DNA from 4 places in the Streptomyces sp. KR80 genome. Region 2 is predicted to be linked to each of the others. Evidence: riboswitches for the same ligand, from Rfam matches in the RefSeq annotation. Region 2 holds a riboswitch; each other region holds the start of a gene.
The links. A riboswitch is a leader RNA that binds a small molecule or an ion and turns the genes downstream of it on or off. The one in region 2 is predicted to bind cyclic di-AMP.
Positions count from the first base shown of each region.

Region 1 (7,144 bases), on a different contig from region 2:
TGTACTGCGTCTGGACCTCGCTCAGCGAGAAGCGGGCGATCAGACCCTCCTTCGCCTCCGCCGCGTTCTCACTCGACCGGATGATTCTGATGACCTCGTCGATGTCGACCAGGGCGACGAGCAGACCCTCGACCAGGTGAAGCCGGTCGCGGCGCTTGCCGCGCCGGAACTCGCTGCGCCGCCGCACCACGTCGAAGCGGTGGTCCAGATAGACCTCCAGCAGCTCCTTCAGGCCCAGCGTCAGCGGCTGCCCGTCCACCAGCGCGACGTTGTTGATGCCGAAGGACTCCTCCATCGGCGTCAACTTGTAGAGCTGTTCCAGCACGGCCTCGGGGTGGAAGCCGTTCTTGATCTCGATCACCAGACGCAGGCCGTGCGTGCGGTCGGTGAGGTCCTTGACGTCCGCGATGCCCTGCAGCTTCTTCGCGTTGACCAGATCCTTGATCTTGGAGATCACCTTCTCGGGACCCACGGTGAACGGCAGCTCGGTGACGACCAGGCCCTTGCGCCGGGCCGTCACGTTCTCCACCGTCGTGGTCGCACGGATCTTGAAGGAGCCGCGCCCCGTCTCGTAGGCGTCCCGGATCCCGCTCAGGCCGACGATCCGCCCGCCGGTCGGCAGGTCCGGACCGGGAACGTGCCGCATCAGGGTCTCGAGGTCCGCGCCCGGGTGCTTGATCAGGTGGCGGGCCGCGGCGATCACCTCGCCCAGGTTGTGCGGGGGCATGTTCGTCGCCATGCCCACAGCGATCCCGGAGGCGCCGTTGACCAGCAGGTTCGGATACGCGGCCGGCAGGGCGGCGGGCTCCCGCTCCTGCCCGTCGTAGTTCGGCGCGAAGTCGACGGTGTCCTCGTCGATCGATTCGGTCATCAGGGACGTCGCGGCGGCCATCCGGCACTCGGTGTACCGCATCGCGGCCGGCGGGTCGTCGTTGCCCAGCGAGCCGAAGTTCCCATGCCCGTCGACCAGCGGCAGCCGCATCGAGAAGGGCTGCGCCATGCGCACCAGCGCGTCGTAGATCGAGGCGTCGCCGTGCGGGTGCAGCTTGCCCATGACCTCGCCGACGACCCGGGCGCACTTCACATAGCCCCGGTCGGGGCGCAGGCCCATCTCGTTCATCTGGTACACGATGCGGCGGTGCACCGGCTTCATGCCGTCGCGGGCGTCGGGGAGCGCACGCGAGTAGATGACCGAGTAGGCGTACTCCAGGAAGGATCCCTGCATCTCGTCCACGACGTCGATGTCGAGGATGCGCTCCTCGAACTCGTCCGGCGGCGGGGTCTTCGTACTGCGGCGGGCCATCGCGGCTGCTGCTCCTTAGAACTGCCTGAGCGGGTCCTGGCCCCTCCCTGCGCCGAAGGCGGCGAGGGGAGGGAGGGTCTGACGCGGACCATTGTGGACCCACCCGCCGACAACGTGGTCCGCGACCCGTGTGAGCTCCGCACGGTACGGGAACTTCGCCAGGTGGCAGCGCGCTTGCATACAGTGGCAGCACTGTTCACGACCTGCAGTCACACCCGCGATCGAAGGGACGTACATGCCCATGGGTCACACGGCCACGCAACAGGCCGGTTCCGGCGGCCTGACAGCGACCGAGCACCGCCTGGCCAACGGCCTGCGCGTGGTGCTCTCCGAGGACCACCTGACCCCGGTCGCCGCGGTCTGCCTCTGGTACGACGTCGGCTCCCGTCACGAGGTCAAGGGCCGGACCGGCCTGGCGCACCTCTTCGAGCACCTGATGTTCCAGGGTTCCGCCCAGGTGCCGGGCAACGGCCACTTCGAGCTGGTCCAGGGCGCCGGCGGCTCCCTCAACGGCACCACCAGCTTCGAGCGGACGAACTACTTCGAGACCATGCCTGCCCACCAGCTGGAGCTGGCGCTCTGGCTGGAGGCCGACCGCATGGGGAGCCTGCTCGCCGCGCTCGACCAGCAGAGCCTGGACAACCAGCGGGACGTGGTGAAGAACGAGCGCCGCCAGCGCTACGACAACGTGCCGTACGGCACGGCCTTCGAGCGGCTGATCGCCATGGCCTACCCCGCGGGCCACCCGTACCACCACACCCCGATCGGCTCGATGGCCGACCTGGACGCCGCGTCCCTGGAAGACGCGCGGAACTTCTTCCGCACCTACTACGCGCCGAACAACGCGGTGCTGTCGGTCGTCGGTGACATCGACCCGGAGCAGACGCTCAGCTGGATCGAGAAGTACTTCGGCACCGTCCCGGCCCACGACGGCAAGCCGGAGCCGCGTGACGGCTCACTGCCGGACGTCATCGGCGAGCAGCTGCGCGAGGTCGTCGAGGAGGAGGTCCCGTCCCGTGCCCTGATGTGCGCCTACCGCCTCCCGCACGACGGTGCCCGCGCGGCGGACGCCTCCGACCTGGCGCTCACGGTCCTCGGCGGCGGCGAGTCCTCCCGCCTCCACAACCGCCTGGTGCGCCACGACCGTACGGCCGTCGCCGCGGGCTTCGGTCTGCTGCGCCTCGCCGGCGCGCCGTCCCTCGGCTGGCTGGACGTGAAGGCCTCCGGCGGTGTGGAGATCCCGGACATCGAATCAGCGGTCGACGAGGAGCTGGCCCGCTTCGCCGAAGACGGGCCCACCTCCGAGGAGATGGAGCGGGCCCAGGCGCAGCTGGAGCGCGAGTGGCTGGACCAGCTCGCCACCGTCGGCGGCCGCGCCGATCAGCTGTGCCGGTACGCGGTGCTGTTCGGCGACCCGCAGCTGGCGCTCACCGCCGTCCAGCGGGTGCTCGACATCACCGCCGAGGAGGTCCGAGCGGTGGCCGCCGCTCGGCTGCGCCCGGACAACCGCGCGGTCCTGGTCTACGAGCCGACCGCCCCCGCCGACAGCCAGGCCGCCGACGAGACCGTAGAAGAGGAGGCGGCCCAGTGAACGACGCCACCCCCACTGGTAGCACGATGACCTTCCACCCCCAGCCACAGGGCGGAGTCGCCAAGCCGTGGGCCTTTCCGGCCCCGCAGCGCGGCACCTTGCCCAACGGCCTGACCGTGCTGCACTGCCATCGCCCCGGCCAGCAGGTCGTGGCGGTGGAGGTGAACCTGGACGCCCCGCTCGACGCCGAGCCCTCGGGGCTGGACGGCGTCGCCACGATCATGGCGCGGGCGCTGTCCGAGGGCACCGACAAGCACACGGCCGAGGACTTCGCCGCCGAGCTCGAGCGCTGCGGTGCCACGCTCGACGCGCACGCCGATCACCCCGGCGTCCGCGTCTCGCTCGAGGTCCCGGCCTCCCGGCTGCCCAAGGCGCTCGGTCTGCTCGCCGACGCCCTGCGCGCGCCCGCGTTCCCCGACAACGAGGTCGAGCGGTTGGTCCGCAACCGGCTCGACGAGATCCCGCACGAGCAGGCCAACCCCGCCCGGCGGGCCGCCAAGGAGCTCTCGAAGGAGCTGTTCCCGGCCGCTTCCCGGATGTCCCGCCCGCGACAGGGCACCGAGGAGACGGTCGAGCGGATCGACGCCGCGGCCGTACGGGCCTTCTACGAGGCGCACGTCCGGCCGGTGACTGCGACCGCCGTGGTCGTCGGCGACCTCACCGGCATCGACCTGGCCACGGTGCTCGGCGACACCCTGGGGGCATGGACCGGCGGGACCGCCGAGCCCCGCCCCGTGCGGCCGGTGACCGCCGACGACACGGGGCGTGTCGTCATCGTCGACCGGCCAGGAGCCGTGCAGACCCAGCTGCTGATCGGCCGGGTCGGCTCGGACCGGCACGACCGGGTGTGGCCCGCCCAGGTGCTCGGCATCTACTGCCTCGGCGGCACCCTGACGTCGCGTCTCGACCGGGTGCTGCGCGAGGAGAAGGGCTACACGTACGGCGTGCGCGCCTTCGGTCAGGTGCTCCGATCTGCTCCGGACGGCACGGGCGCGTCGCTGCTCGCCATCAGCGGGTCGGTGGACACCGCCTCCACCGGCCCGGCCCTGGGGGACGCGTGGAAGGTGCTGCGGACTCTCGCCGCCGAGGGGCTGACGGACGCCGAGCGCGATGTCGCCGTGCAGAACCTGGTGGGTGTCGCACCGCTCAAGTACGAGACCGCGGCCGCGGTCGCCGGCACCTTCGCCGATCAGGTCGAGCAGCACCTGCCGGACGACTACCAGGCCCAGTTGTACGCCCAGCTCGCCGACACCGGCACGGTCGAGGCGACGGCGGCGGCCGTCAGCGCCTTCCCGGTCGACCGTCTGGTCACCATCCTCGTCGGCGATGCGTCCGCCATCGAGGAGCCCGTACGGGCCCTCGGCATCGGCGAGGTGAAGGTCGTCGGCGGCTGACCGCCACCAAGAATCCTCCCTTTTCCAGGGATATGACGTGCCCCGGCGCCTCCACGGCGCCGGGGCACGGCCGTTTGGGGTGGTGTGGCCCCTGTCCGTTTTGTTGGTGAGGCTGCCTGTTCTTCTGTGGTGTGCGCTACAAAACCCTGTATCCGTTTGGTGCTTGACAGATGTCCCGTTTAGCGTCGGTCCGGCTGTCCGGCCGACCACCGGCCGCATCCGCGGCCCCGGGCAGCCATCGCCGAGTCCCCGTACGGCGCGAGCCAGGGGAGCCGGGGACCCACGTCCCCTGGGGTGAATCGGGTGCCTCTCCGAGAGGGCCCGTAGGAGACCTTCCTGCTCCGAACCCGTCAGCTAACCCGGTAGGCGAGAAGGAAGGAAAGGAGTACGCCGCCCCATGGCGTTCACCCGTGCCGCCGGGAAGCACCGCCGGCCTCGCCGTCTTGCGCGCTCCGGCGCGAACCTCGCGGGCATAGCCACGCTCGCCGCCACCGGCGTCGTCGCCTCCCTCGCCGCCACGCCCGCGCTCGCCGCCCCCTCCGCCGAGGCACCGGAAGCCGAGGAGACCGGGCTGCGCCAGGCAATCGTCGCCGGCGACACCCTCGAGGACACGATCGAGCGGCAGGCCCAGGCGCAGCAGGAGGCCGCCGAACGAGCCGCGGCCCGGGCGAAGGCCGAGGCCGAGGCGAGGAAGCGAGCCGAGGAGGCACGGCGCGCCGCCGAGGCCGAGGCCAAGAAGGAGCGCGAGGCGAAGGAGCGCGCCGCCCGCGAGGCCGAGCGCAAGCGCCTGAACACCTACGTCCTGCCGGTCGAGGGGAGTTACGTCTCCGCCCAGTACGGGGCCTCCGGCGGTGCGTGGTCCTCCGGCAGCCACACCGGCGTCGACTTCCACGCCGGTTCGGGCACCTCTGTCCGCGCGGTCGGGGCGGGCACCGTCGTCGAGGCCGACTGGGCCGGCGCTTACGGCTACAACGTCGTGATCAAGATGACCGACGGCACGTACACGCAGTACGGCCATCTCTCGTCCATCGGAGTCTCCGTCGGCGAGCGTGTCACCCCCGGTCAGCAGATCGCCCTGTCGGGGAGCAGCGGCAACTCCTCCGGTCCGCATCTGCACTTCGAGGCCAGGACGTCCCCGGACTACGGCTCGGACATCGACCCGATCGGATATCTCCGCTCGCACGGCGTGAGCCTCTGAGGCACCGACCAGGCCCCGTCTGGCCGGTCCTTTGGCCAAAAGATATCCATATCCGGGCCGTCGCTGTCGGAAATTCAACCGCATTGCAATAGAGTCCCTGAACAAGCGGTGTTCGAGCGTGTTTCACGGGGATTAAAGCGGAGGTCCGGCCATGCGGGGTCGAGTGTGAGTGGCGAAACAGTGGCCAGGAGCCGCATTCCGGCGCACGCGGTCTGTCAGGCGATTCGCGACGACATCGTCGCGGGGGTGCACCCGCCCGGCGGCCGGCTGACCGAGGAGGTCCTGGCCCGGCGCTACGGCGTCTCGCGGGTGCCCGTCCGCGAGGCCCTTCGCACCCTGGAGTCCGAGGGCTTCGTGACCACCCGGCGGCACGCGGGCGCTTGTGTGGCCGAGCCGTCCGAGCAGGAGGCGGCGGACCTGCTCGACATCCGCGCTCTCCTGGAGCCGCTGGGCGCCGCGCGTGCCGCCCAGCGGCGCACGGAAGCACACCTGAAGGTGTTGCGCGGACTGGTGCGACTGGGGCAGGAGCGCGCCCGGCGTGGACACTTGGCGGATCTGCGGTCGCTGGGCGGCTGGTTCCACGAGACGCTCGCCCAGGCCTCGGGCAGCCCCAGCCTGGCTGCGCTGCTCACCCAGGTCCGGCTGAAGATCGCCTGGATGTACGTGCCCGAGGCGGCGGTGCGGGCGGTCGACTCCTGGGAGGAGCACGGGGCGATAGCGGACGCGGTGGCGCGCGGTGACGCCGACCGGGCGCGCGCCGTCATGGCGGTGCACACCGAGCGCACCCTCGCCGGATATCGGCGCCGTCGCCCGCCTCATGTGAGAACTTCGAAACCCGCCGTAAACACGGTGAGCGCCCGGAATTAACAGAAAGCCTGTATACAAAGGCCGGGAATTCCTCTGGGCACTGCGGGAAAAGCAGAAAAGAAGGGAGCCGCGGTGGCGAGTACGGCCACCGCGGCTCTCTCATGCATTCCGCCGCCGCCGAATCGGCGGAGCGGAGAAGAATTCAGACGGTCTCAGGGAGCTCTTCGAGCCCCTCCGCGACCAGCTTCGCCAAGCGGTCCAGAGCGATCTCGGCGCCATCGGCCTCGGAAGCCAGGACGATCTCCTCGCCTCCCTGGGCGCCCAGGCCCAGTACGGCGAGCATCGAGGCGGCGTTGACCGGGCTACCGTCGGGCTTGGCGATCGTCACGGGAACGCCGGCGGCGGTCGCGGCGCGGACGAAGATCGAAGCGGGCCGGGCGTGCAGGCCCTCAGCGAAGCCGACGGTGACGCGGCGCTCAACCATGGTGTTGCCCTTCGGGTGGTGTCAGGTCGTGTCAGGTTAGGTGGTCACGGTTGTCTAGACCAGTCGCGTCCGTCAAGTCTCTCACGTCGTGTGGAGTGCTCCGCTCCACCCCCCGCCCGTACGCTTGGCCTCATGCGGACGCCGTCGGAGCATGTGTACCCGACCCATTGGGAGGCCGACGTCGTGCTGCGCGACGGTGGCACGGCGCAGATCCGTCCCATTACCCCCGACGACGCGCAGCGCTTGGTGAGCTTCTACGAACAGGTCTCGGACGAGTCGAAGTACTACCGCTTCTTCGCACCGTACCCCCGGCTCTCCGACCGTGACGTCCACCGCTTCACCCACCACGACTACGTAGACCGCGTCG
Region 1 is NZ_JBQQCD010000011.1:104,724-111,867, forward strand. It holds gene ACTWQI_RS17570 (DNA gyrase/topoisomerase IV subunit A) at 1-1,303, opposite strand, end outside; gene ACTWQI_RS17575 (M16 family metallopeptidase) at 1,539-2,894, shown strand; gene ACTWQI_RS17580 (M16 family metallopeptidase) at 2,921-4,288, shown strand; cyclic di-AMP (ydaO/yuaA leader) riboswitch at 4,518-4,671, shown strand; gene ACTWQI_RS17585 (murein hydrolase activator EnvC family protein) at 4,686-5,486, shown strand; gene ACTWQI_RS17590 (GntR family transcriptional regulator) at 5,652-6,353, shown strand; gene ACTWQI_RS17595 (HPr family phosphocarrier protein) at 6,496-6,777, opposite strand; gene ACTWQI_RS17600 (bifunctional acetate--CoA ligase family protein/GNAT family N-acetyltransferase) at 6,910-7,144, shown strand, end outside.
Region 1: it holds a riboswitch for cyclic di-AMP, as region 2 does, so the genes downstream of both, ACTWQI_RS17585 (murein hydrolase activator EnvC family protein) here and ACTWQI_RS13175 (NlpC/P60 family protein) in region 2, are expected to answer to the same signal.

Region 2 (7,144 bases):
CCACTCAAACTTCGCGCTGACATTAACCTCGGTTCTGTTTCCCACGGTGGAATCACTTCTTGAACCGTCAACGTGCCTATCTCTCCCAGCGATTCATCCCACACGCGATCTTTCTCTGATGTCCGGTCTGAATCGCATAATGTCCTGATTCAGATCTATGGTTCGTTTCCTCTCCCGGCTCTGCGCCTCGCGCGCTGGTCATCACGGGCTCGGACCTGGTCGACGCGATTCTCCGGGGCAGGTGAGGGTGAACCGCTCGAAGGTGATGCGTTCGTAGGGGTTGTTGGTGCCGTTCTCGTACAGGACCGCGGCTGTTGTCCGGTCCATCTTGGTCAGGTCGGAGTAGGCGGCGGGGCCGTCGGCGATCCAGGAATCAGGGCCCCGCGAGCGCGGCTGTACGCGGCTCGATCAGGTTCGCGATGCGGCGGCATGGTGGGTGGCGGGCCCCAACCGGAGCCTGCGGCGGGGTGGTTCGGGAGGACGGCGTGCGTCGCGCGTACTCGGTGACGCGTGACGGCCCGGCGGTGTGGGTTTCCCGCCATTACGGGAATCCGCCACTCCACGGCGACGGGTCGTGACCTATTTCTGATGTACGGTCACCAACGTGAATCGATAACACGTACGTGAATTCCAATAAGGCTGCAGAAATACCCCCGCTTTCACCAGCGAGGACACCAAGGACTGATCACCACCCCACCCGGCAGCATCTCCCTTCTGGAGGAGACCATGCGCATCGGAAAGAAGACATCCATCGGTGTCGCCGCCTTAGCGGTCGCCATCGGGACGGCAAGCGGACAGAGCTTTGCGGGCGCGGCACCGGCGGGGACCCCCACCCCAACCGGCGTCACCAAGGCCAAGGTGATCACCTTGACCACCGGCGACAGAGTCCACCTGACGACCACAGCCGACGGAACGCGGTCCACGGGCATAGAACCCGGGCCGGGACGTTCGGACATCGGCTTCTTCGCCGCCTCCACCTTCAAGGGCGGTCAGCGGGAGACCACCGTCATCCCCGAGGACGCCCTGGCGTCGGTCAGCAAGGGTGACTTCGATGCCCGGCTGTTCAACGTGAGCTTGCTCGACCGGCTCGGCGTCACCGACGCCTCGAAGGCGAAGCTGGCCGACAAGAAGCCGTCGGCGCCGGGACCCAAGGCGGTCAAGCTCACCCTTAAGAGCATCGGACGCGACGGAAAGGCACCGGCCGCTACGCTCGCATTCGCCGTCGAGAACAAGACCGGCGAGACGCACAGCTTCACGTTCGACGAGGCCGGCGGCATGGGCATGGCCGAGGTGCCCGAAGGCATGTACGACGTCATCGTGATCAACCGGACCGCTCTCATGAAGGAGAAGGGCGCGAACACGGCGATCGCGGAGATCGGTACGAAGGTCATGGGGGACACCGAAGTGATGGCGGATGCCCGGAAGGGCAGGCCGGTGATGACGCCGGTGCAACGCCCTGACGCCAAGACGGTCAAGTCCAAGCTCGGCCTGCTGTCGGCCGCCGAAGCAGGTGGCGGCGTGCTGAACTACTTCGGCGGCCCGGACGACATGATGTACGCGACGCCGACCAAGATGGTCAAGGACCACCGGCTCGAGTTCGGCGTCGGCAACATCCTCGATTCGCCCATGGACGCGGCGAAGAAGTACCAGTACAACCTGTCCTTCATGGAGAAGGGCAGCATCCCGCACGACCTGATCTTCGAGGCCCCGGACGCCAAGCTGGCGGCGGTGGACACCACGTACCACCGTGAGGGCGACCCAGTCGTTGCCTCCCGCGGCAACTACGCGCGCATCGGCTCCCTCGGTGGCGGGCTCTTCCCGATCCTGGATCTCAAGGTGCCCGTGAAGCGGGTCGAGTACTACACCCCGGGCGTCGAATGGTTGCGGATCTTCCAGATCGAGGGGCAGAAGAGCGAAGAGAAGACAGACACCTTCAAGGCCGGCATGACCACCGATGAGTGGAACAAGAACCCGACCAAACCCTGACTCCACGACCGGGCCCTGATCCGGCCACCCGGCCCGGCCGTTGGAAAACCGAAGTGGCGTCTCTCCGTCCGGGGAGGCGCCACTTCGGTGTGCGCTCAGGGCAGGCAGATGGGCCGATCCCGGAGCCTGAGCTCGAACCACACCGTTTTGCCGATGCCGCAGGGGCGGGAATGGGCGCCCCAGTCGTTCGCGAGGGCAGCAACGAGGGTGAGGCCGCGGCCGGACTCGTCCTCGGGGGACACCTGGCGCGGCCGAGGCAAGTCGCCGCTCGCGTCCGACACCTCAACGCGCATCCGGTCCTCGACGAGGAGGCACCGCGCCCAGATCTCGCGGCCCGGCGAGACCCGGGCGTGCTTGCACGCGTTCGTCACCAGCTCGCTGAGCAGCAGTACGGCCGTCTCCGCCGTCTCGTCCGGGATCTTCCACGAGCAGGCCTGTTCCCGCAGAAACGTCCTCGCCTTGCCCACGCTGCGCGCATGCCGCGTCAACCGCCACTCGACGATCTGCGGCCCACGTCCGGGACTCCAAGGACCAGACCGGCCCGCAGTTGGCCTTTACGCCCGCCGCATGGGCGGAGTTCGTCGACTTCGCGGCCCGGCAGCCGCTCCCGTAGTCCCGGAGCTTGGGACCTCGGGCTGCCGCGCTACACCGGGCGCGCCGCGCCCACGAACGGCATCTCGTCGATCGGGGCGACGCGGACCGGTGCGCCCGGGCGGGGGGCGTGGATCATTTGGCCGCCGCCGATGTAGAGGCCGACGTGGCTGACGCCTGAGTAGAAGAACACGAGGTCTCCGGGGGCGAGCTCGGACCGGGGGATGCGCTGTCCCGCATTGATCTGGGTGTAGGAGGTGCGGGGGAGGGAGACGCCGGCGGCGTGCCAGGCGGCCTGGGTCAGGCCGGAGCAGTCGAAGGCGTTCGGGCCGGTGGCGCCCCAGACGTACGGTTTGCCGAGTGCGCCATGGGCGTACGAAACGGCCTGGGCGGCGCGCTCGTTCGGTGCCCGGACCGGGCCGCGGAGAGCGGCGCCGCGGGTGGCGCGGGCCGTGCCGTCGGCCGCGTGGCCGTCCTGCGCGAGGATCGCCGCGCGCTGTTCGGCCGTCAGCCGGCTCAGCAGTCGCTCCGCCTCGGCCAGTTTCCGGCTCACCGCGAGCTTGTGCTTCCGCAGCTCGGCCTGGTCGCGCCGAAGCTCCGCGACCTTGTCGTCCGCCTGCCTTTGGATCTGCTCGATGCCGCGCAGTTGGCGGTGGAGTCCGGCGATGGCGGCGGACTGGCGGCTGCCGGCCCGCTCGACCGCTTGGGCGCGCTCCAGGTACTGGTCGGGGGAGGAGGAGAGCGCGAGCTGGAGCGCGGGGTCGATGCCGCCGGCGCGGTACTGGGCGGTGGCCAGTGAACCGAGCGCGTTACGGGAGGCGTTCAGCTGCGCGGTCCTGCGGGCGGCCGTCTCGCGGAGCGCGTCAAGTTCCCGCTCTGCCTGATCGGCTCGCTCCTTCGCCCCGTTGTACTTCTCCGTCGCGACCTCGGCCTCGTGGTGCAGGCGGTCCACGTTCTCCTGCACCTGAGCCGGAGTGAGGGCGGGTTCGGCGTGCGCGGCGCTGTCGAAGGGCGTCGCGCTCGCCGCGGAGGCGAGGGCGAGAGTCGCAGCCGTACGGGCTGAGGTACTGCGTTGTCTGGGCTTTCTGTGCGCGGCCATGGCGGCCGTCACCATCCCTTCCCTGCCAACCGGGGCCGTGGGGGGCGGCCGCCGGGGACGCCTGGAGGGCGCCTGGGGAAAGGACGCTAGACCCGGGGATTACAGGCATGTGTCGTGATGACCGGGATTGGCAGGTTTGGATGCGGTCCTGAACAGAAGAGGCGGGTGAATCCCCGGCTCTGCCGGTTCTCCGCGCGGGCGCGACCGAGCGGTCGATTGAGGCAAACCTGACCGGCGCCCGGTGCTATGGGCCCGGTTAGGCTCCGCGCCATGGACCTACTCATCAACGTCTTCGTTGCTCTGCACATCATCGGCATCGCCTCGCTCCTCGGTGGCTTCCTCACCCAGATGAAGGCGATGGGCGCCGGGACCGCGCGCTTCACCCCGGCGATGCTGCACGGCGCACTGACGATGCTGGTCACGGGCCTCGCACTGGTCGGCCTGAACCAGGCCGACGGCGAGGCCGTCAACAACCTCAAGATAGGCGTGAAGTTGGCGGTGCTCGTCGCCATCCTCGCCCTGGTCTACGTCAAGCGGGACGAGGAGCGGGCCGACAAGGCCGCCTTCGGCACGGTCGGCCTGATGACGGTCGCGAACATCTTCATCGCCGTGCTCTGGGTCTGACCGAAGCGCCCCGCCGACGGGGTCGGCGGGGCGCTCCGCATGCGCTCTGCGGTGAGTTACGCGGGGCGGACGGCGCTGTGGAACGGCATGTACGTGATCGACTCGGTGCGGACGTTCGCGCCGGGTTTCGGGGCGTGGACCATCTGGCCGTCGCCGATGTAGAGGCCGACGTGGCTGATGTCGTCGTAGAAGAAGATCAGGTCGCCCGGCTTCATGTCCTTCATGGCGACCTTCGTGCCGATCTCCACCTGGTCCCACGTGGTGCGCGGCAGCGACACCCCTGCCATCTTCCACGCGCGCTGGGTCAAGCCGGAGCAGTCGTACGAGTTCGGGCCGGTGGCGCCCCACACGTACGGCTTGCCTATCTGCGCCCGCGCGAAGGCTATGGCCTCGGCCGCCTTGGCTGAGTACGAGTCCGAGTCTGACCCGGTGCCGGGGCTGGTCTGAGAGCCGTCGCCCTGCTCGCGCTCACGCTCCCGTTGCTCTCGTTCCTTGCGGGCCTGCTCCTCGCGCTGCTGCCGCGCGATCTCCTCGGCCTTGCGGCGGGCCTCTTCCTTCTTCTTGCGCTCCAGCGCCGCCAGCCGCGCCTTCTCCTCGGCGGTCAGCTTCGACAGCAGCTCGCGGGCTTCGGCGAGCTTGGCCTGCACGGACTCCTTGCTGGTCCGCAGCTTCTGCTGCGACTCGGACAGCGTCTCCAGGCTCCGGGTGGCCTCGACACGCTGCTTCGCCGCCGCCTCCTGCTGGTCGCGGTAGTCCTCGACGACCTGGCGCTGACGGCCCGTCATCCGGTCCATCAGATGGTTCTGCTCGAAGTAGCCCTGCGGGTTGTCCGCGAGGAGGAAGGTCGCGGTCCCGTCCATACCGCCGTTGCGGTACTGCGCGGCCGCGTAGCTGCCCAACTGCCGCCGCGCGTCGTTGAGTCTGTCCGTGCGCTTCGCCACGTCGTCGAGCAACGCGTCGACCTTGGTGCGCTGCCGGTCGGCGCGCTCCTTGGCCGCGTTGTACTCCTGGGTGGACGTACCGGCCTGCCGATAGAGGTCGTCGACCTTCTTCTGTACGTCCTCGATGCTCTGCGGCTTCGGCTCTGCGGGCTCGCGGGGCGCCGCCTGCGCGCTCTGGGAGAGCAGCGTGACGCCGGCGAGAGCCGCGGTGGTCAGGCCTACGGCGGCTCGGCTCGAGCCGGGGGAGGCGAGAATGTTGGTCCGCGGTTTGCGGTGCGACGGCAAGACGCACGACTCCTTCCGTGGACCGCCTACCGGGTTAGCTGTCGGGTTCGGGCGGATCGGAAGGTTGCCCTACGACCCGTCCGCGGCGGGCTCTGGGCGCTGCGCGTGCGGGCCGATTCACCCCGGTGGTTCTGGTCCCTCCCGTCCAGGTGCGCGACAAGAGGGGGGTCGGGTCCCCGGCTCCGGATGCCACGTGGGCAGACCGGACTCAGCGGAGGCTGCCCGTGCCGACGCGGTCGCCAGCGGGGGGTGCGGGCCGCCTGATCGAGCACGGTAGCCAACCTGTGGGGCTGCTGTGAAGGCTGATGTTCGATATGCCCGAAACCTTTTCGTGACCTTTTTGCGCTGTGATCGTTTCAGTCGATTTCGGTTACGCGTCGCGTCCTCAAGACGCCATTCCGTTACGGATCGCGTCACTGCCGACGGCTCCCGACGGCCGGGAGGTGAGAAGCGGGAAGCGGCGTGGTCTGTCGGTCCGGCGGCCTAGACTCGGCTGCGATGAGCAGCCTTTTCGACGACAGCTTTCTGGCGGATCTGGAGCATCCGGGACACCGGGGTGCGGAGGAACCTCCTCCGCCTCCCGAGGATGCCGGGGCGCCCGAGGACATCCCGGCGGACCTCTTCGGCGGGCGCTTCGACGCTCCTCCGGCGCACACCGGCACGGGGGACCCCGGCGGCCGGGACGCGTACTACCGCGACGGTGCCGCACGCCCCGCGGTCGACCCCGCAGCGCTGCTCGAGGGGCTGAACGAGCAGCAGCGCGCCGCCGTCGTCCACACCGGGGCCCCGTTGCTCATCGTGGCCGGCGCCGGGTCCGGCAAGACCCGCGTGCTGACGCACCGCATCGCGTATCTGCTGGGCACCCGCCGGGTGCACCCCGGCCAGATCCTCGCGATCACCTTCACCAACAAGGCCGCGGGCGAGATGAAGGAGCGCGTCGAAGCCCTGGTCGGGCCCCGGGCGAAGGCGATGTGGGTGTCCACCTTCCACAGCGCCTGCGTCCGCATCCTGCGCCGTGAGAGCAAGAAGCTCGGCTTCACCTCCAGCTTCTCGATCTACGACGCCGCCGACTCCAAGCGCCTGATGTCCCTGGTCTGCCGCGACCTCGACCTCGACCCGAAGCGCTATCCGCCGAAGGCCTTCAGCGCCAAGATCTCCAACCTCAAGAACGAGCTCATCGACGAGGAGACCTTCGCCGGGCAGGCGAGCGACGGTTTTGAGAAGACGCTGGCCGAGGCGTACGCGCTGTACCAGTCGCGGCTGCGCGAGGCCAACGCGCTGGACTTCGACGACATCATCATGACCACGGTGCACCTGCTGCAGGCGTTCCCGGACGTGGCCGAGCACTACCGGCGGCGGTTCCGGCACGTCCTCGTCGACGAGTACCAGGACACCAACCACGCGCAGTACATGCTGGTGCGCGAGCTGGTGGGGACCGATGAGCACGCCGGAGAGCTGTGCGTGGTCGGCGACGCCGACCAGTCGATCTACGCCTTCCGCGGGGCCACGATCCGTAACATCCTCCAGTTCGAGGAGGACTATCCGCAGGCCACCACGATCCTGCTGGAGCAGAACTACCGCTCCACCCAGACCATTCTCAGCGCGGCCAACGCCGTCA
Region 2 is NZ_JBQQCD010000007.1:120,863-128,006, forward strand. It holds gene ACTWQI_RS13145 (hypothetical protein) at 202-327, opposite strand; gene ACTWQI_RS13150 (hypothetical protein) at 727-1,986, shown strand; gene ACTWQI_RS13155 (ATP-binding protein) at 2,082-2,453, opposite strand; partial or broken gene ACTWQI_RS13160 (DUF397 domain-containing protein) at 2,507-2,599, shown strand; gene ACTWQI_RS13165 (NlpC/P60 family protein) at 2,630-3,691, opposite strand; gene ACTWQI_RS13170 (hypothetical protein) at 3,947-4,300, shown strand; gene ACTWQI_RS13175 (NlpC/P60 family protein) at 4,357-5,526, opposite strand; cyclic di-AMP (ydaO/yuaA leader) riboswitch at 5,535-5,750, opposite strand; gene pcrA (DNA helicase PcrA) at 6,025-7,144, shown strand, end outside.

Region 3 (7,144 bases), on a different contig from region 2:
GCACCACGACATAGGTGGGGACGTGATCGAGGATGACGATGTCGCTCGACGGAGGGCGCGCGCCCCACTCGGCGGTGGTGTAGATGCGCGGTTGCGGGGCGGCCTTCGTACGTGCCGCGCTCCGCGTACGGGCTGCTGTGTGCGGAGCGACGGCGCTCGCGGCGCCCGCCGTGCCCAGCCCGAGTGCACCGGCGGCGGATGCGGCGAGTCCACCGCGCAGCACGGCGCGCCGGTCGAGGTGTGGCCGTGCAGTCATGTCGGTCTCCTTCTGCAGCGTGGGGGGGAGTCGGCGACCGAGTGTCGGTAAGACAGTTGTGCCCGATGCATGGCCATGACAAGCGATGGGGTCGGATGTTCCTTGTTCTTAAACGGTGTAGTGGCGAGACCACGACAGCATGAGGTGCTGCCGGGACGAAGGACTCGTGCACCTCAGTACGAGCTGCGTGCGGGAAGGTGGCGGCTACGTCACGCCCTCACGCGGAGGAGCTGAAGGCCGACCATGACGCCCGTCAATCATCGAAATGCGTCTTGGAACCGGCGGTGGAGGTGGTGGTGCCGTATGCCTTCAGCAGAGCGTGGTCGCTGATGGCCGGGCGCCCGTCGGGCAGGACATTCAATTGCCGTGTGCGGTCATAGGCGTAAGGAATCACGACGGGCGGCTGCGCGGCCGGGCGGGCGTAGTTCAAGGCGAACGGTCTCATCACGTCTTCTCCTGCTGCCGGGAGGGGCGGCAGCCTCTGAAGTTGCCCATCGGGCAGGGGTGTCCAGCAGGGTGTGGGAGGTGGCGGCCATGCAGCCCGGTCGTCACCATGGCGGTCGGATCTCGACCACGATCGGCGAGCTGCCGACGCACGCGGCCACCGATCACGCTCGTGGTCGCAACGGCAGCCGCGGTGACATCCGGGCCCGCCGAGCCAGCAGCGACGTACGTCCCTGGCCCGGCACGCCGCCGAGGAGGCACGGCTCGCCCCGGCTAGTCGCTCTCACGAATGACGGGTGCCCCGGGTCTACGGCTGTGATCGCACCGTGTGCGGCTGCATTCCTTGGCCATCTGCGCGCACGAACCGGGCGTAGCCGACCACAGCACCGAGCCTGCCGGTAAATCTTCGATCCAGGGTGACCTGCATCAGGTCTTCACGCCGTGGTCCCGCAGCCAGTCCAGCGGGTCGATGGCCGAGCCGTATTTCGGGGTGGTGCGCACCTCGAAGTGCAGGTGAGGGCCGGTGACATTGCCGGTGGAGCCGGAGCGTGCGATGCGGTCGCCCTTGCCTACCGTGGTGCCCGATGACACATCGATCTGTGACAGATGCGCGTAGTGCGTGTACTCGCCGTCGTCGTGCCGGATGACGACCTCGTAGCCGAACGCGTCGTCCCGGCCCGTCGAGACCACGGTGCCGCCGGTGGCGGCCCTTACGGTGGTGCCGACCGGTACGGCGAAGTCCTGGCCGGTGTGGCCGTTGGACCAGAGGTCGCCGCTGTCTTCGAAGCCGGCGGTCAGGATGCCGCCGCTGACCGGGAGGACGGCGGTCGGGGCCGTCTCCTTCTTGTCCGAGCTGTACGAGGCTTGGGTGGCCGTCGTGGTGCTGGTGCTGGTCCCGGTGGGGCTGGTGTCGGTGGGGCCGTCGAGCGACAGTTTCTGTCCGATCGAGAGGAGGTCTGGGTCATCGCCTATGACGGACTTGTTGTCCTCGTACAGCTGCTGCCAGCCGCCCTCGATGCCTCGTTCCTCCGCGATGGTGGACAGGGTGTCGCCGGAGGCGACGGTGTAGGTGCCGCTGCCTCCGTCCAGGGCGTTGGCGGTACCGGCTCCGACAACCGGCAAGGCGAGGGTGGCGCCGGCGGCAGAGACGCGGCTGATGAGGCGCCGCGGGGTGCTCTGTGGGCGTGGGGCGCGGTGTCGTCCAACTGCAGACGTCATGGTGGCTCCGTACTCCGGACGCCTACGAGGTGAGCTGTCGGGTTCGGGCTGGAGGTTCGCCCGGCCGTGGGCTGTCACGGCTTCACCCCTAGCCGTCCGGTACGTACTCTCCGTACGGCGCGAGTGGGTCCCCCGCTCCTGCCCGGCGGTGTGGGGGTGACATGCTGCCGCGCGCCGGGGGCAGGATTCGGCGGTCCGGCCACGCGGTGTTCGTATTCGAACGCCGAGCACGTTAGAGGGGCCTTGGGGTCGAACACAAGCCTTTACAGGCGGATGCGCGATCAACTTGCTTTGGCGCGGTGGGAGTTCGGGATAGGTACGCACGATATCCCCGGCAAAGGGGGATGCCGGCGCAACGCGTTGGTTCGTTCATGCGGCCGGCTTCTCTCGTGAGGCGTCTGGTCGAACTGCGTCAGCATGTCGGTGTGAACAGCATCGCTATTCGTCCCGCCCTGCCCGATGATCTGGTCACTGTTGCTGAGCTTCGGTGGCAGTGGTTACTGGAGAAGGGAGAGACCCCGGTCACCTCGCGCGACGATTTCGTCGATCATTTCGTGACGTGGGCCCAGGAGGAGGCGTCCTCTCACCACTGCATGGTTATGGTCCGCGACGACGTGGTCATTGGCATGGCGTGGCTGGCGGTCACGCAGCGCGTGCCGAGCCCGCGTGCCCTCGAACGGTCATCGGGCGACCTGCAGTGTGTGTACGTGGTGCCGGAGGAGAGAGATACCGGCCTGGGTGGTCGGCTCATTGATGCGGTCTTGGCGCTCGCGCATGAACGTGGGCTTGAGCGTGTGACGGTTCACTCCAGCTCCCGGGCGATCTCGGCGTACTCCCGTCACGGCTTCGCCGTGTCCCCTCGACTGCTCCAGGCCGACGTTGCGCGCTCGAGCTCATGAGTGAACAGCTCTGCTGGGGCGCCGGGCGTTTGCTGTTCTGCGGCGGAGGCCGCCCCCCCCGGCATACTGATCCGCATGTCGTACGAGGAGCCCAATCCCCTGCGCCGGCTCTCCCTTGATGAGCTGCGCCTGCGTACCAGCATGAAGTGGCGGGCCTACCCGCCGGACGTGCTGCCGTTGTGGGTGGCGGAGATGGACGTACCGCTCGCCGAGCCCGTGGCGCGGGCGGTCTGCGAGGCGGTGGAGCTGGGGGACACGGGATACCCGACCGGGACGGAGTACGCCGAGGCGCTGGACGACTTCGCGCGGAAGCGGTGGGGCTGGGACGGCGTGGCGGTGGAGCGTACGGCGATCGTGCCGGACGTGATGCTGGGCATCGTCGAGGCGCTGAAGCTGATCACCGGGCCGGGGGACGCGGTCGTGGTCAACTCCCCGGTGTATCCGCCGTTCTACGCCTTCGTGGAGCACATGGACCGGCGCGTCGTCGAGGCGCCGCTGGGCGCGGGGCACCGGATCGACCTGGACGCCCTGGAGTCCGCGTTCCGGCAGGCCGTGGCGGGCGGTGGCCGCGCCGCGTATCTGCTGTGCAGCCCGCACAATCCGACCGGGACCGTGCACACCAGGGAGGAACTGGCCGCTGTGGCGGAGCTGGCCGGCAGGCACGGGCTGAGGGTGGTCGCCGACGAGATCCACGCGCCCCTTGTGCTGCCCGGCGCGGAGTTCGTGCCCTATCTGTCGGTGCCGGGGGCGGAGAACGCGTTCTCGCTGATGTCGGCGTCCAAGGGATGGAACCTGGCCGGTCTGAAGGCCGCACTGGCGGTGGCCGGGAGCACCGCGGCGACCGATCTGGCGCGGATGCCGGAGGAGGTGAGCCATGGGCCCAGCCACGTGGGCATCATCGCTCATACCGTCGCCTTGCGACACGGTGGTGGCTGGCTCGACGCGCTCCTGGTCGGCCTGGACGAGAACCGGCGACTGCTCGCCGAGCTGCTGGCGAGCCGGCTGCCCGGCGTACGGTACGAGCAGCCGCAGGGCACCTGCTTGGCATGGCTGGACTGCCGGGCGCTCGGCCTGGGGGACGACCCCGCCGCCGTCTTCCTGGACCGCGGCCGCGTCGCCCTCAGCAGCGGTACGGCCTTCGGCACCGGCGGCGCCGGGCACGTGCGGCTGAATCTGGGCGCCTCGCCCGAGGTGATCATCGAAGCCGTGCGCCGGATGGCCGGGGCCCTCGGCTGAGTATCAACGGGTTCGGCCGGTGGCTGCCCCCGCCCCCGTCAGGCGTACGCACGGAGCTCGAAGGCCTGGTGCACCGACTCAGCCGGACCTCGGGCATTGCGCTGCTCCACGGCGACCCGTGCCCGGGAAACGACCTGCACACCGTCGGCGGACTCCGCTTCATCGACTTCGAACAGGCGTCGTTGGGCAGCGGGTTGACCGAGCTCGCCTATCTGCGCATGGGCTTCCCCACCTGCTGGTGCGTGACGGCGCCGCGGTCGGCCGCCCTCGAGGAGGCCGAGGCCGCCTACCGCGCCACCTGGCACGCCTCGACCGGCGCGGGGCACGGCGCGGATCTTGACGCAAGCCTCGACGACGCTTGCGCAGGCTGGCTGCTACGAGGCGACGCACTCGTCGAACGCGCCCACAGGGGAACCGGAGATCACCTGGCCCGGCTCAGGCACGAGGACTGGATGTGCGGTACCGCGACCGCCCGTCAGAGGCTCGCCCACCGGCTGGGCGTCGTCGCAGGGTTCGCTGCGGGCAACGGACAGCTCGCCGGGTTGAGTGCCCTCTGCGCCGGCATACGGCTCCGCATGTCGGCTCGTTGGCCCGAACTGCAGCCTCTTCCGTCACGGCGCCCGTAGGGACCGAGCGCGCAGACGGAGCGGATGGGCGAATGGAGGAGGCCGGCCGGTGAACGGGTCAGCGCAGGAGCTTCCGCGGATCCGAGCGGAAGGTGGTGACCAGGGCCAGGCACAGGAGGGCGATGCCGATGCGGCCGGAGGCCTGGAGGAGGGGGCCGCGCAGGAGGATGAAGGCGTAGCCCGCGATCAGGGGGATGACGATGGCCGGGACGTTGCCCGGGCGCGGGTCGTCCACCGTGCGGAGCGTGTACCGGCGATCGGCGCGGGCGGAGAGATAGCCCAGGCCCAGGAAGCCGCCCGTCATGCCCAGCGGGCCGAAGTCCAGCCAGAGTTCGGCCCAGAGAGGGGAGGAGAGGTTGGTGTTGCTCATGCCCATCCACTGCCCCACCCGCACGCCCGAGTCCAGCGGCTTGCCGTGCCACACCGAGCGCGGCACGTAGAAGAACGCCGAGGCGGCCAGCTGGCGCCCGTACGCGTGGCCCGCACCGGAGTCGACGAACGTGATGGTGTTGGCGAACATGCCGATCTGGTCGTAGTCCTTGCGCACCAGCGGGTCGAAGACGGACGTGGACTCGAGCTGCCGGTGTCCGCTCTCGTCGTAGCGGAAGCGGTCCATGAAGGGGAAGAGGAGCAGGGCCGCGACGACGCCGGTGCACAGCGCGGCCCGGTACATCACCGGGCTCTTCGGAAACGCTGTGAAGAGCAGGGCGAACATCACGGTCAGGAACCAGTAACGCGGGTTGGAGACCGGGTTGTTGACCAGGGCGTTCACCCCGAGCAGGCCCGTCCACATCAGGATCACCGACGGGCGCCGCCGGGCGAAGCGGGAGGTGACCAGCCAGCGGGTGAGGAAGAGGAACGCCAGCAACGCCGGTACGGTCCCGAAGCCGCGCAGGAAGGCCGATCCGACGTGGGACTCGCCACCCCCGCTCACTCCGCTGGCCTGGATGCCCTCGCTGATCTCCTGGCGGCTGCTGAAGAAGACCGCCGGACCGCCCAGTTCGACCACGAACAGTGCGCTGGCCAGGTAGGCGAAGGCGACCAGCAGATAGAGCCTCCGGCGGCTGACGGACGCCGTACGGCGCGATCTGCGCGGGCGGAGCACCGGCCGGTGGCGGGCCAGCAGCACCCCCACGTCGTAGGCCACGCAGCCGCACAAGGCCAGGGCGATCGCCAGCACCAGATCGGAGCGGGTGCCGATCACGGGCGTGGGCGTCTGGCCCAGGACCCCCTGCGCCAGCGGGGCGACGCCCATCGCGACATAGCCGAAGAGCCAGAAGGACCCCTGGACCAGGCGGCGGCGCGCGGTGAGCGTCATCGCCGCGAGCCGGGCCCCGGCGTAGCCGGTGAGGACGAGTTGCAGCCAGTACGCCTCGTCGCGGACCCCTGGGCCGGGCTGTACGGCCACCAGTACCGGAAGGAAGAACACCAGGCCGAGCGCCAGCGGTACGGCCAGGGCGCGGGACAGTACGGCCCGTGGGGAGACCGGGGGAACGTTCACGACAGGAACGTCCACCGCAGCAACGTCCATACCAGGGAAGGCAGAAGGAGAGACAGAAGCGGAGGTAGAAGGGGAAACGGAAGGGGAGTCTTCGGTGGGCGCGGGGGCTTGGGCCGGACGCGCGCCCGGCGCGTCCGGAGTGGTCGTTACGTCGGCTGCCATCGCCCCCGCCTCACCCCCGGGCCCGAGGTCACGAGCCGTACGCCGCGCGCCCCCACATCCCCGCGAGCAGTCTAAGGACGCGGGCTCCCAAGGAACGGCATATCGGGAGATCCTGCCGCGCCGCCCACCCCCCGCCGTTACGCTGACCCAGCGATGCTGGGGAGCATCGGGGGGAGGACGTTTCCGTGAAGGTTCTGCATGTCGTCACATTGCACACACCGACCAACGACTTCGGCGGGCCCACGCGCGTGGCCCTGAATCTCTCCACGGGTCTGCGGTCCCGTGGCGTGGACGCGCGGATCGCCGCACTGGGCGATGGATTCGACGGTCCGCTGCCGACGTCGGTCGAAGGCGTACCGGCCTTTCTGTTCCAGGCGCGGCACGTGCTGCCGCGGTTCGAGGTCAGCGGCATCACCTCACCGGCCCTGCTCACCCGGGCCCGGCGGCTGGTGAAGGCGGCCGACGTCGTACACGTCCACCTCATGCGCGACTTGATCACCCTGCCCTTCGCCTTGATCGCCCTGCAGTGCGGGCGGCCGCTGGTCCTCCAGACGCACGGGATGATCGATCCGACCGAGAAGCGGGTCGCGAAGCTGGTCGACGTGCTCGGGCTGCGGCGCGTGCTGCGCAGCGCCGATGCGATCCTGCACCTCACCGAGACGGAGCGGGAGGACGTCGAGGCGGTCATCGCCCCGGCGCGGCTGCGGCGCACGCACCGGCTGGTGAACGGGGTGCAGCTGCAGGAGCGCAGGCCCCCGCGCGACGCCGGGTGCCCGCCGACGGTCCTCTACTGCGCCCGCGT
Region 3 is NZ_JBQQCD010000001.1:101,273-108,416, reverse strand. It holds gene ACTWQI_RS00490 (peptidoglycan recognition protein family protein) at 1-256, opposite strand, end outside; gene tgmA (putative ATP-grasp-modified RiPP) at 510-701, opposite strand; gene ACTWQI_RS00480 (M23 family metallopeptidase) at 1,127-1,918, opposite strand; cyclic di-AMP (ydaO/yuaA leader) riboswitch at 1,922-2,085, opposite strand; gene ACTWQI_RS00475 (GNAT family N-acetyltransferase) at 2,344-2,817, shown strand; gene ACTWQI_RS00470 (MalY/PatB family protein) at 2,893-4,053, shown strand; gene ACTWQI_RS00465 (hypothetical protein) at 4,122-4,679, shown strand; gene ACTWQI_RS00460 (hypothetical protein) at 4,738-6,210, opposite strand; gene ACTWQI_RS00455 (glycosyltransferase) at 6,528-7,144, shown strand, end outside.
Region 3: it holds a riboswitch for cyclic di-AMP, as region 2 does, so the genes downstream of both, ACTWQI_RS00480 (M23 family metallopeptidase) here and ACTWQI_RS13175 (NlpC/P60 family protein) in region 2, are expected to answer to the same signal.

Region 4 (7,144 bases), on a different contig from region 2:
ATCGGCCTACGAGCTCTCCCTCGCGTGGTACTACACCGGCGAGCGCTCCTACGCCGAACACGCGGCACGCATCCTGCGCACCTGGTTCGTGGACCCGACGACCCGGATGAACCCCCGCCTTGTCCATGCCCAGTTCATCCCGTGTAAGTACGACGGCCGCGCCATCGGCATCATCGACTTCTCACAGGGCTTCACCAGCCTCGTCGACGCCGCCGCGATCCTGGACACCGGCGCCCCCGGCTGGTCGCACCGGGACAGCAGCGAATTCCGCACCTGGAACGTCCAGTTCCTCGACTGGCTGCTGAACAGCGCGTTCGGCAAAGAGGAAGCCGCGGCCAAGAACAACCACGGCACCTTCCACGCCATGCAGGTGGCCGCACTGGCCGCCGCGGTCGGCCGCGAGGACCTCGCCCGTAGCACGGTTGTCGACGCCCGTACGCGACTGGTGAACGCGCAGATCGCCCGCGACGGCCGCCAGCCCGGCGAGCTCTCCCGCACGCGCAGCTGGCACTACTCCACGTTCAATCTCGTCGCGTTCACCCGTCTCGCGGCGATCGGCGAGCGCGTCGGGGTCGACCTGTGGCGCTACACCGGCCCGGGCGGTGGCAGCATCCTCGGGGCAGTCCGCTATCTGCTGCCCGCCGCCACCGGAGCCCAGCCGTGGCCGCATCCCGAACTCGACTTCCGCGCCTACGCCGCCTCTGACATCGTCCACGCGGCGGCCGACGCGGGTGACCGCGAGGCGCGGGCCGCGCTGAGGAAGCTGCAGACCCCGCCGGGGGGTGACCTGTGGCTCCTGCGCCCGGCGGCGGAACAGCTCGACAGTATCCGGGACGGGTCGGGCCCGCCCGCACCTGCCGGGAGGGAACCCACCGGGCACGACTCCGGGTCAGCGGCCTGACGGGGCCGCGCAACGCCGACGTCATGAACAAGCTCTGCCGAGCGGGGGTTCAGATGCCGACGCCGTTGTCTCGCAGGTAGCCAAGGGGATTGATGTCGGAGCCGTAGTCCGGGCCGGTCCGCACCTCGAAATGGAGGTGCGGGCCCGTGGTGTTGCCGGTCGACCCGGACCGGCCGATCCGCTGGCCTCCGCCCACCGGCTGGCCGGGACGGACAGTGAGCGCCGACAGGTGCGCGTACTGGCTGTACTTGCCGTCGGAGTGGCGTATGACGACCTGGTAGCCGTATGCCCCGCCCCAGCCCGCCGAGACGACCCGGCCGCCGGCGACGGCCCGCACGGATGTGCCGGTGGGGACCGAGAAGTCGACGCCCGTGTGGTAGCCGCTGGACCAGCTGCTGCCGGACGCACGGTAGGGCGTGCTCGGGCCGACACCGCTGACGGGTGCGGTGAACTCCGCGGCGTGGGGAGCCGGTTGGGCCACTCGCTGCGGCTTCGTACGGGGCTTGTGTGCCGTCCTAGGCGCCCTCGTCTCCTTCGGCGACGTGGCGGCACCCGGCTTGCCGGGCGGCTTGGTCCTCGGCCCGAGCGCGAGTCTTTGACCAGGGAGGATCAGATCCGGATCGCCGCCGATAACCTCGCGATTGTCCTCGTACAGCCGCTCCCAGCCGCCGTCGACATCGCGTACCCGTGCGATGGTGAACAGGGTGTCGCCGCTGACCACGGTGTAGGACTCGGGCTTCGCGCGCTCCTGGCGTTCGGTGGCGGGCCGTTCGGTGCCCGTGGCCGGAGTATCGGCCCTTGCCGCACCGGCGGACGCGGCCCGGGGGCCCACTCCTTCGCGCGTCAGCGCCACCCCGCCTGACCCGACGGCCTCGTCCCAGGTGTCGGCGGGTGCCGCGGTCGCCCCGGAGACGCCCACGAGGGGCAGGGCCATGCCCGCGCCGCCGGCGGTGACGGTGAGGGAGGCCTGAGATATGCGGTTCGGCTGATGGCGGCGGTGGCGGCCACGTGCGGACATAGCGCGCTTCCTCTCCTGCGGGCGCACGAAAGGCTAGGACGGGTATTCCCGGCGCCACAAGAGTGCCTCGGTATTTCGAAGATCCTCGTTCCGGAAGCCTCCTGAAAAGCCGTCAGCTTCTATCAAGACCATCGTCTCGCGGGACGCGGTTTCCCCTAGGAAAGGATGCGAGGAAACTGCCCGCGCTTGCGAAACTGGCCGGAACACGGCAGTCCGCGCGCAATGCATGAAGCGGAATACCGAATACTGTGAAGTCCATCACACACGAGCGTGGCGCGGAGGCAGTGCATGCGTGATCCCATCCCTTCGGCCGGCGAACTGGTCCTCATGTACGGCCTGGAACCGCTGCCCCTGGAGGGCGGTCTCTTCCGCCGCACCTGGGCGGGACCGGAGTCGGCGGACGGGATCCCCTCCGGCTCGGCGATCCTCCTCCTGCTGTCGGTCGAGGACGGCCACTTCTCCGCCATGCACCGGCTGCCGCGCGACGAGGTCTGGCACTTCTACCTGGGCGATCCCGTCGAGCTGTTGCTGCTGGAGCCCGGCGGGGACTCCCGGGTGGAGGTGCTCGGGCAGGACGTCCGCGCCGGACAGCACGTGCAGTTCGTCGTGCCGGGCCGCACATGGATGGGTGCCCGGGTACGCCCCGGCGGCGATCGCGCGCTCCTCGGCTGCACGATGGCCCCCGGTTTCACCCCGGCCGACTACGAGGGCGGGGACGAGGCCGAACTGACCGCGCGCTATCCCCTGCACGCCGGACTCATCCGCGCCCTGTGCCGCGCCTCATGACCACGGGTCCTCAGCCGCGCCCTCGGAACGCGGACGCGCGGGTGACGACAACGACTGAGGCGCCCGCCCCCGTCGCCAGGTTCGGACGCCTCAGTCGTGAGGAGAGGGGGCAGATGCCCTCCCGATGTCGCGGGCTCAGATCGTGACGCCGTGCTCGCGAAGGTAGGCGAGCGGGTCGATGTCCGAGCCGTAGTCCGGGCTGGTGCGCACCTCGAAGTGCAGGTGCGGACCCGTGCTGTTGCCCGTCGAGCCGGACAGACCGACCCGGTCACCGCCGGAGACCTTCTGCCCCGGGGAGACGGACAGCGAGGACAGGTGGGCGTACTGGCTGTACTTGCCGTCCACGTGGCGGATGACCACCTGGTTGCCGTACGAGCCGCCCCAGCCCGCGGAGACGACCTCGCCCGCACCGATGGACTTCACCATGCTGCCGGTGGGGGCGGAGAAGTCGACACCCGTGTGGTAGCCGCTGGCCCAGCTGCCGCCGGAAGCGCGGTACGGGGTGCTCGGCGAGGCGTCGACCGGCGCGGTGAAGCCGGAGGCGTTCTGCTTCGGCGCCTCCTGCCGCGGCTTCTCCGGCTTGGGAGCGGCGGGCTTGGGGGCCGGCGGCTTCGGCGTGGCCTCGGCCTTCCCGTCGCCGATGGAGAGCTTCTGACCCGGGAAGATCAGGTTCGGGTTGTCGCCGACGACCTCTCGGTTCTCCTCGTAGACCGTCTGCCAGCCGCCCGAGACCTGCTCAGCGGTGGCGATCTTGTAGAGGGAGTCGCCGGGGACGACGGTGTACGACTCGGGCTTCGCCCCACCCTTGTCAGCGGCGGGCTTGGACTCGGCCTTCTTCTCGGCCGGGGCGGACGCCTTCTTCCCCTGGGGGGAGACCTCGGGCGCGGGTCCGCCCTTGGTCAGGCCGGCCTTGCCCGAGCACACCGGCCAGGCGCCGGGGCCCTGGACCGCGAGCACCTTCTCGGCGATGGCGATCTGCTGCTCCTTGGACGCCAGGTCGGCCCGGGGCGCGTATTCGGTGCCGCCGAACTCGTTCCAGGTGTCCTGGGTGAACTGCAGTCCACCGTAGAAGCCGTTGCCGGTGTTGATGCTCCAGTTGCCGGTGCTCTCGCACTCCGCAACCTTGTCCCAGGTGTCGACGGAGGCGGCATTCGCGTGGCTGACGCCTATGAAGGGGAGCGCGATACCGGCGCCGCCCGCGGCGGCGGCTGTATAGGCTCGGGAAACTCGACTTGGCTTGTAACGGCGGTGACGACCGCGTGCAGACATAGGGATCTTCCTCTCCTACGCCTGCGAGGTGAGCTGTCGGGTTCGGGCTGGAGTTGCCCGGCCGCGCCCTGACCAGCGCCTTGCGCTGCGGCACGTCTTCACCCCAAGCCGCGCCTCACAAATTCGCGAGGTACGGCACTTACCTGGTTCCCCCGCTCCTGCCGTGGTGCGTTGTGGTTCTCCTTCGGCCGGCGGCAGGACTCGGCGCTCCGGCAGAAGGCCGCCCACCCTTTCGATGGGCAGGCAGCGCAAAACTAGACGCATCAATTTCTTCGCGACAAGTAGCGGGTATTCCGCGGATTGCTTTATCGGAGATCCATTTGGCGTGGTGTCACGCTGCGCTGCCGCCCCTTGCCCGAGAGCGATAGGCATTACTACGGAACGACTCCTCACCATCGGCGAGCTGTAACCGAGTTGGGGGATGTGCCCCTTTCGTGCACCCAGCAGCGCATGAACACAGGATTGTTCTGTGAGATGGCTCACCTGGGGCCGATTGTCCGATTTAGCAGAGGTGTTCACGTTTGCTGTATTGAAGCTATTAGCAGCCTCTTTGGTGCTCATGGATGTATCCGGCGAATCGGATGAATAACCCTTATCGCCGCCCGGCGTACCGAGGCGAAAGCCGCTGCCCACTATCGTGAGAGCCCCCGGTCGCGAACCTTCGGAGTCGGTGTGGAGAGAGCGGACGAGCTGATCGACGCTTCGCTGGTGACCTCACCGGCACCCCGAGCACCCCTAGCCCGGAGAAGATCCCTCGACCAGTCCGCGTGGACCCTCGCGGCTACCACGGCGCTCCTCCTCGGTGCCGCATTCGCCGTGGCCAAGGGGGTCGGCGGCCTCAACGCGCCCGCCTTACAGGCGTGGCGGACCATCTGCGTCGCGATCGTGGTCCAGGCCCTGCCGTTCCTGCTGCTGGGTACGGCGCTCTCGGGAGCCATCAACGCGTTCGTTCCCGCCCATGTCTTCAGCAGGGTCCTCCCCCGGAAGCCCGCGCTCGCCGTTCCCGTGGCGGGCGCCGCCGGCGTCGTCCTGCCCGGCTGCGAGTGCGCGTCGGTGCCGGTGGCGGGGAGCCTGATCCGCCGCGGGGTCGCCCCCGCCGCCGCGCTCACCTTCCTCCTGTCCGCTCCAGCGGTGAATCCGGTCGTCCTCACCGCGACGGCCGTCGCCTTCCCCGGTCGGCCCGAGATGGTGGTGGCGCGGTTTCTCGCCTCGCTGATCACGGCCGTGGTCATGGGGTGGCTGTGGATCCGGCTGGGCCGTGCGGAGTGGCTGCGGCTACCGGTCCGCACCGGCGGGCACCGGCCGGGGCACAGCCGGTGGGAGGAGTTCCGGCTCGGCTTCCAGCACGACTTCCTGCACGCGGGCGGCTTCCTGGTCCTGGGGGCGATGGCCGCGGCAACCTTCAATGTCGCCGTGCCGCACTCGGTGCTGGACACCTTCTCCGGGTCGGCGTGGCTGTCCGTCGCCTTCCTCGCGGCGCTGGCCGTGGTGCTCGCCGTCTGCTCGGAGGCGGATGCCTTCGTCGCCGCCTCGCTGACCGGCTTCTCCCCCACGGCCAGGCTGACGTTCATGGTGGTGGGGCCGATGGTCGACCTCAAACTCATCGCCCTGCAGTCGGGCACCTTCGGGCGGGCGTTCGCCGCCCGGTTCTCAACGGCGACGACGCTGGTCGCCGTCGCCTGCAGCGCACTCGTCGGGTGGTGGATCCTGTGAGGCGGAATGTCCAGGTTCTGCTGCTTCTGCTCTCCGGCGCGGGCGTCCTGCAAATCTCGCTCCTCAGCGAGGTGTACCTGCGGTACGTGAAGGAGGGCCTGCGGCCGCTGCTGATCGTCTCAGGGGTGCTGCTGGTCGCCCTGGGAATGGTCGGCGCCGCGCGGGACGGCTTCCCCTTCACCAAGCGCTCGGCGGAGTCCGACGGCAGCTACGGGGACCATGGGCACGGTCACGATCACAGCAGTGGGCCGCGGATCGCCTGGCTGCTGTTCTTCCCGGCGATCACTCTGCTGTTCTTCACCCCGCCCGCGCTCGGCTCCTACACCGCCGCACGCGAGTCCGACCGGACGACCGGGACGCAGGCGCGGTTCGCTCCGCTGCCCGACACCTCCCCGGTCGCCCTACGGCTCTCGGACTTCCGGGCCCGCGCACGGCAGGACCGGGGCCGGAGCCTGGAGGGCCGTACGGTGCGGCTCACCGGCTTCGTCACACCCGGCAACGACCGAACCTGGTACCTGACCCGGCTCATCCTGAGCTGCTGTGCGGCCGATTCGCAGTCGATCAAGGTCGCGATGCACGGCACCGCTCCCCCGCCGGCCGACTCCTGGGTCACGGTGACCGGCACCTGGCGGCCAGTGGGGACCATGGGCACGCCTTCCGCGGCGGCGGCACTCGACGTCGAGACGGTCCGGCGCGTCCCCGAGCCAGCGAACCCGTACGCGGACTCCAGACCGCCCGCGGGCTGACGGCGGGCGACCGCTGCCGGATCAGCGAATGGACATGCCCGAGAGGGTGCGCGCGATGACCAGACGCTGAATCTCGCTGGTCCCTTCGAAAATGGTGTAAATGGCGGCATCCCGGTGCATACGCTCCACCGGGTATTCGCGAGTGAAGCCGTTGCCGCCGAGGATCTGCATGGCCTGGGCCGTAACGGACTTGGCCACCTCGCCGGCGTAGAGCTTGGACATCGACCCCTCGGCGCTGGTGAAGGGCTTGCCCGCGGTGGCCATCCAGGACGCGCGCCAGACCAGCAGCCGGGCCGCGTCGATCTGGGTGCGCATGTCGGCGAGCTGGAAGGCGACGCCCTGGTTGTCGATGATCGGCCGGCCGAACTGGACGCGGGTCTTGGCGTAGTCGAGGGCGACCTCGAAGGCGGCGCGGGCGATCCCGACGGCCTGGGCGCCGACGGCCGGCCGGGATGCCTCGAAGGTGGCCATGGCGGCGTTCCGAACACGCTCGCCGCCCGTCTTCGCGCGCTCCCGGGCCCGGGCGAGGCGCTCGTCGAGCTTCTCCTTACCCCCGAGCAGGCAGTGACCGGGGATGCGGACGTCCTCGAGGACGACTTCGGCGGTGTGGGAGGCGCGGATGCCGTGCTTCTTGAACTTCTGGCCCTGGGAGAGTCCGGGGGTGTTCGGAGGCACGATGAAGGAGGCGTGGCCCTTGGAACCCAGCTCTGG
Region 4 is NZ_JBQQCD010000012.1:68,206-75,349, forward strand. It holds gene ACTWQI_RS18325 (alginate lyase family protein) at 1-901, shown strand, start outside; gene ACTWQI_RS18330 (M23 family metallopeptidase) at 951-1,919, opposite strand; gene ACTWQI_RS18335 (cupin domain-containing protein) at 2,208-2,705, shown strand; gene ACTWQI_RS18340 (transglycosylase family protein) at 2,841-3,974, opposite strand; cyclic di-AMP (ydaO/yuaA leader) riboswitch at 3,978-4,155, opposite strand; gene ACTWQI_RS18345 (permease) at 4,647-5,687, shown strand; gene ACTWQI_RS18350 (TIGR03943 family putative permease subunit) at 5,684-6,433, shown strand; gene ACTWQI_RS18355 (acyl-CoA dehydrogenase family protein) at 6,455-7,144, opposite strand, start outside.
Region 4: it holds a riboswitch for cyclic di-AMP, as region 2 does, so the genes downstream of both, ACTWQI_RS18340 (transglycosylase family protein) here and ACTWQI_RS13175 (NlpC/P60 family protein) in region 2, are expected to answer to the same signal.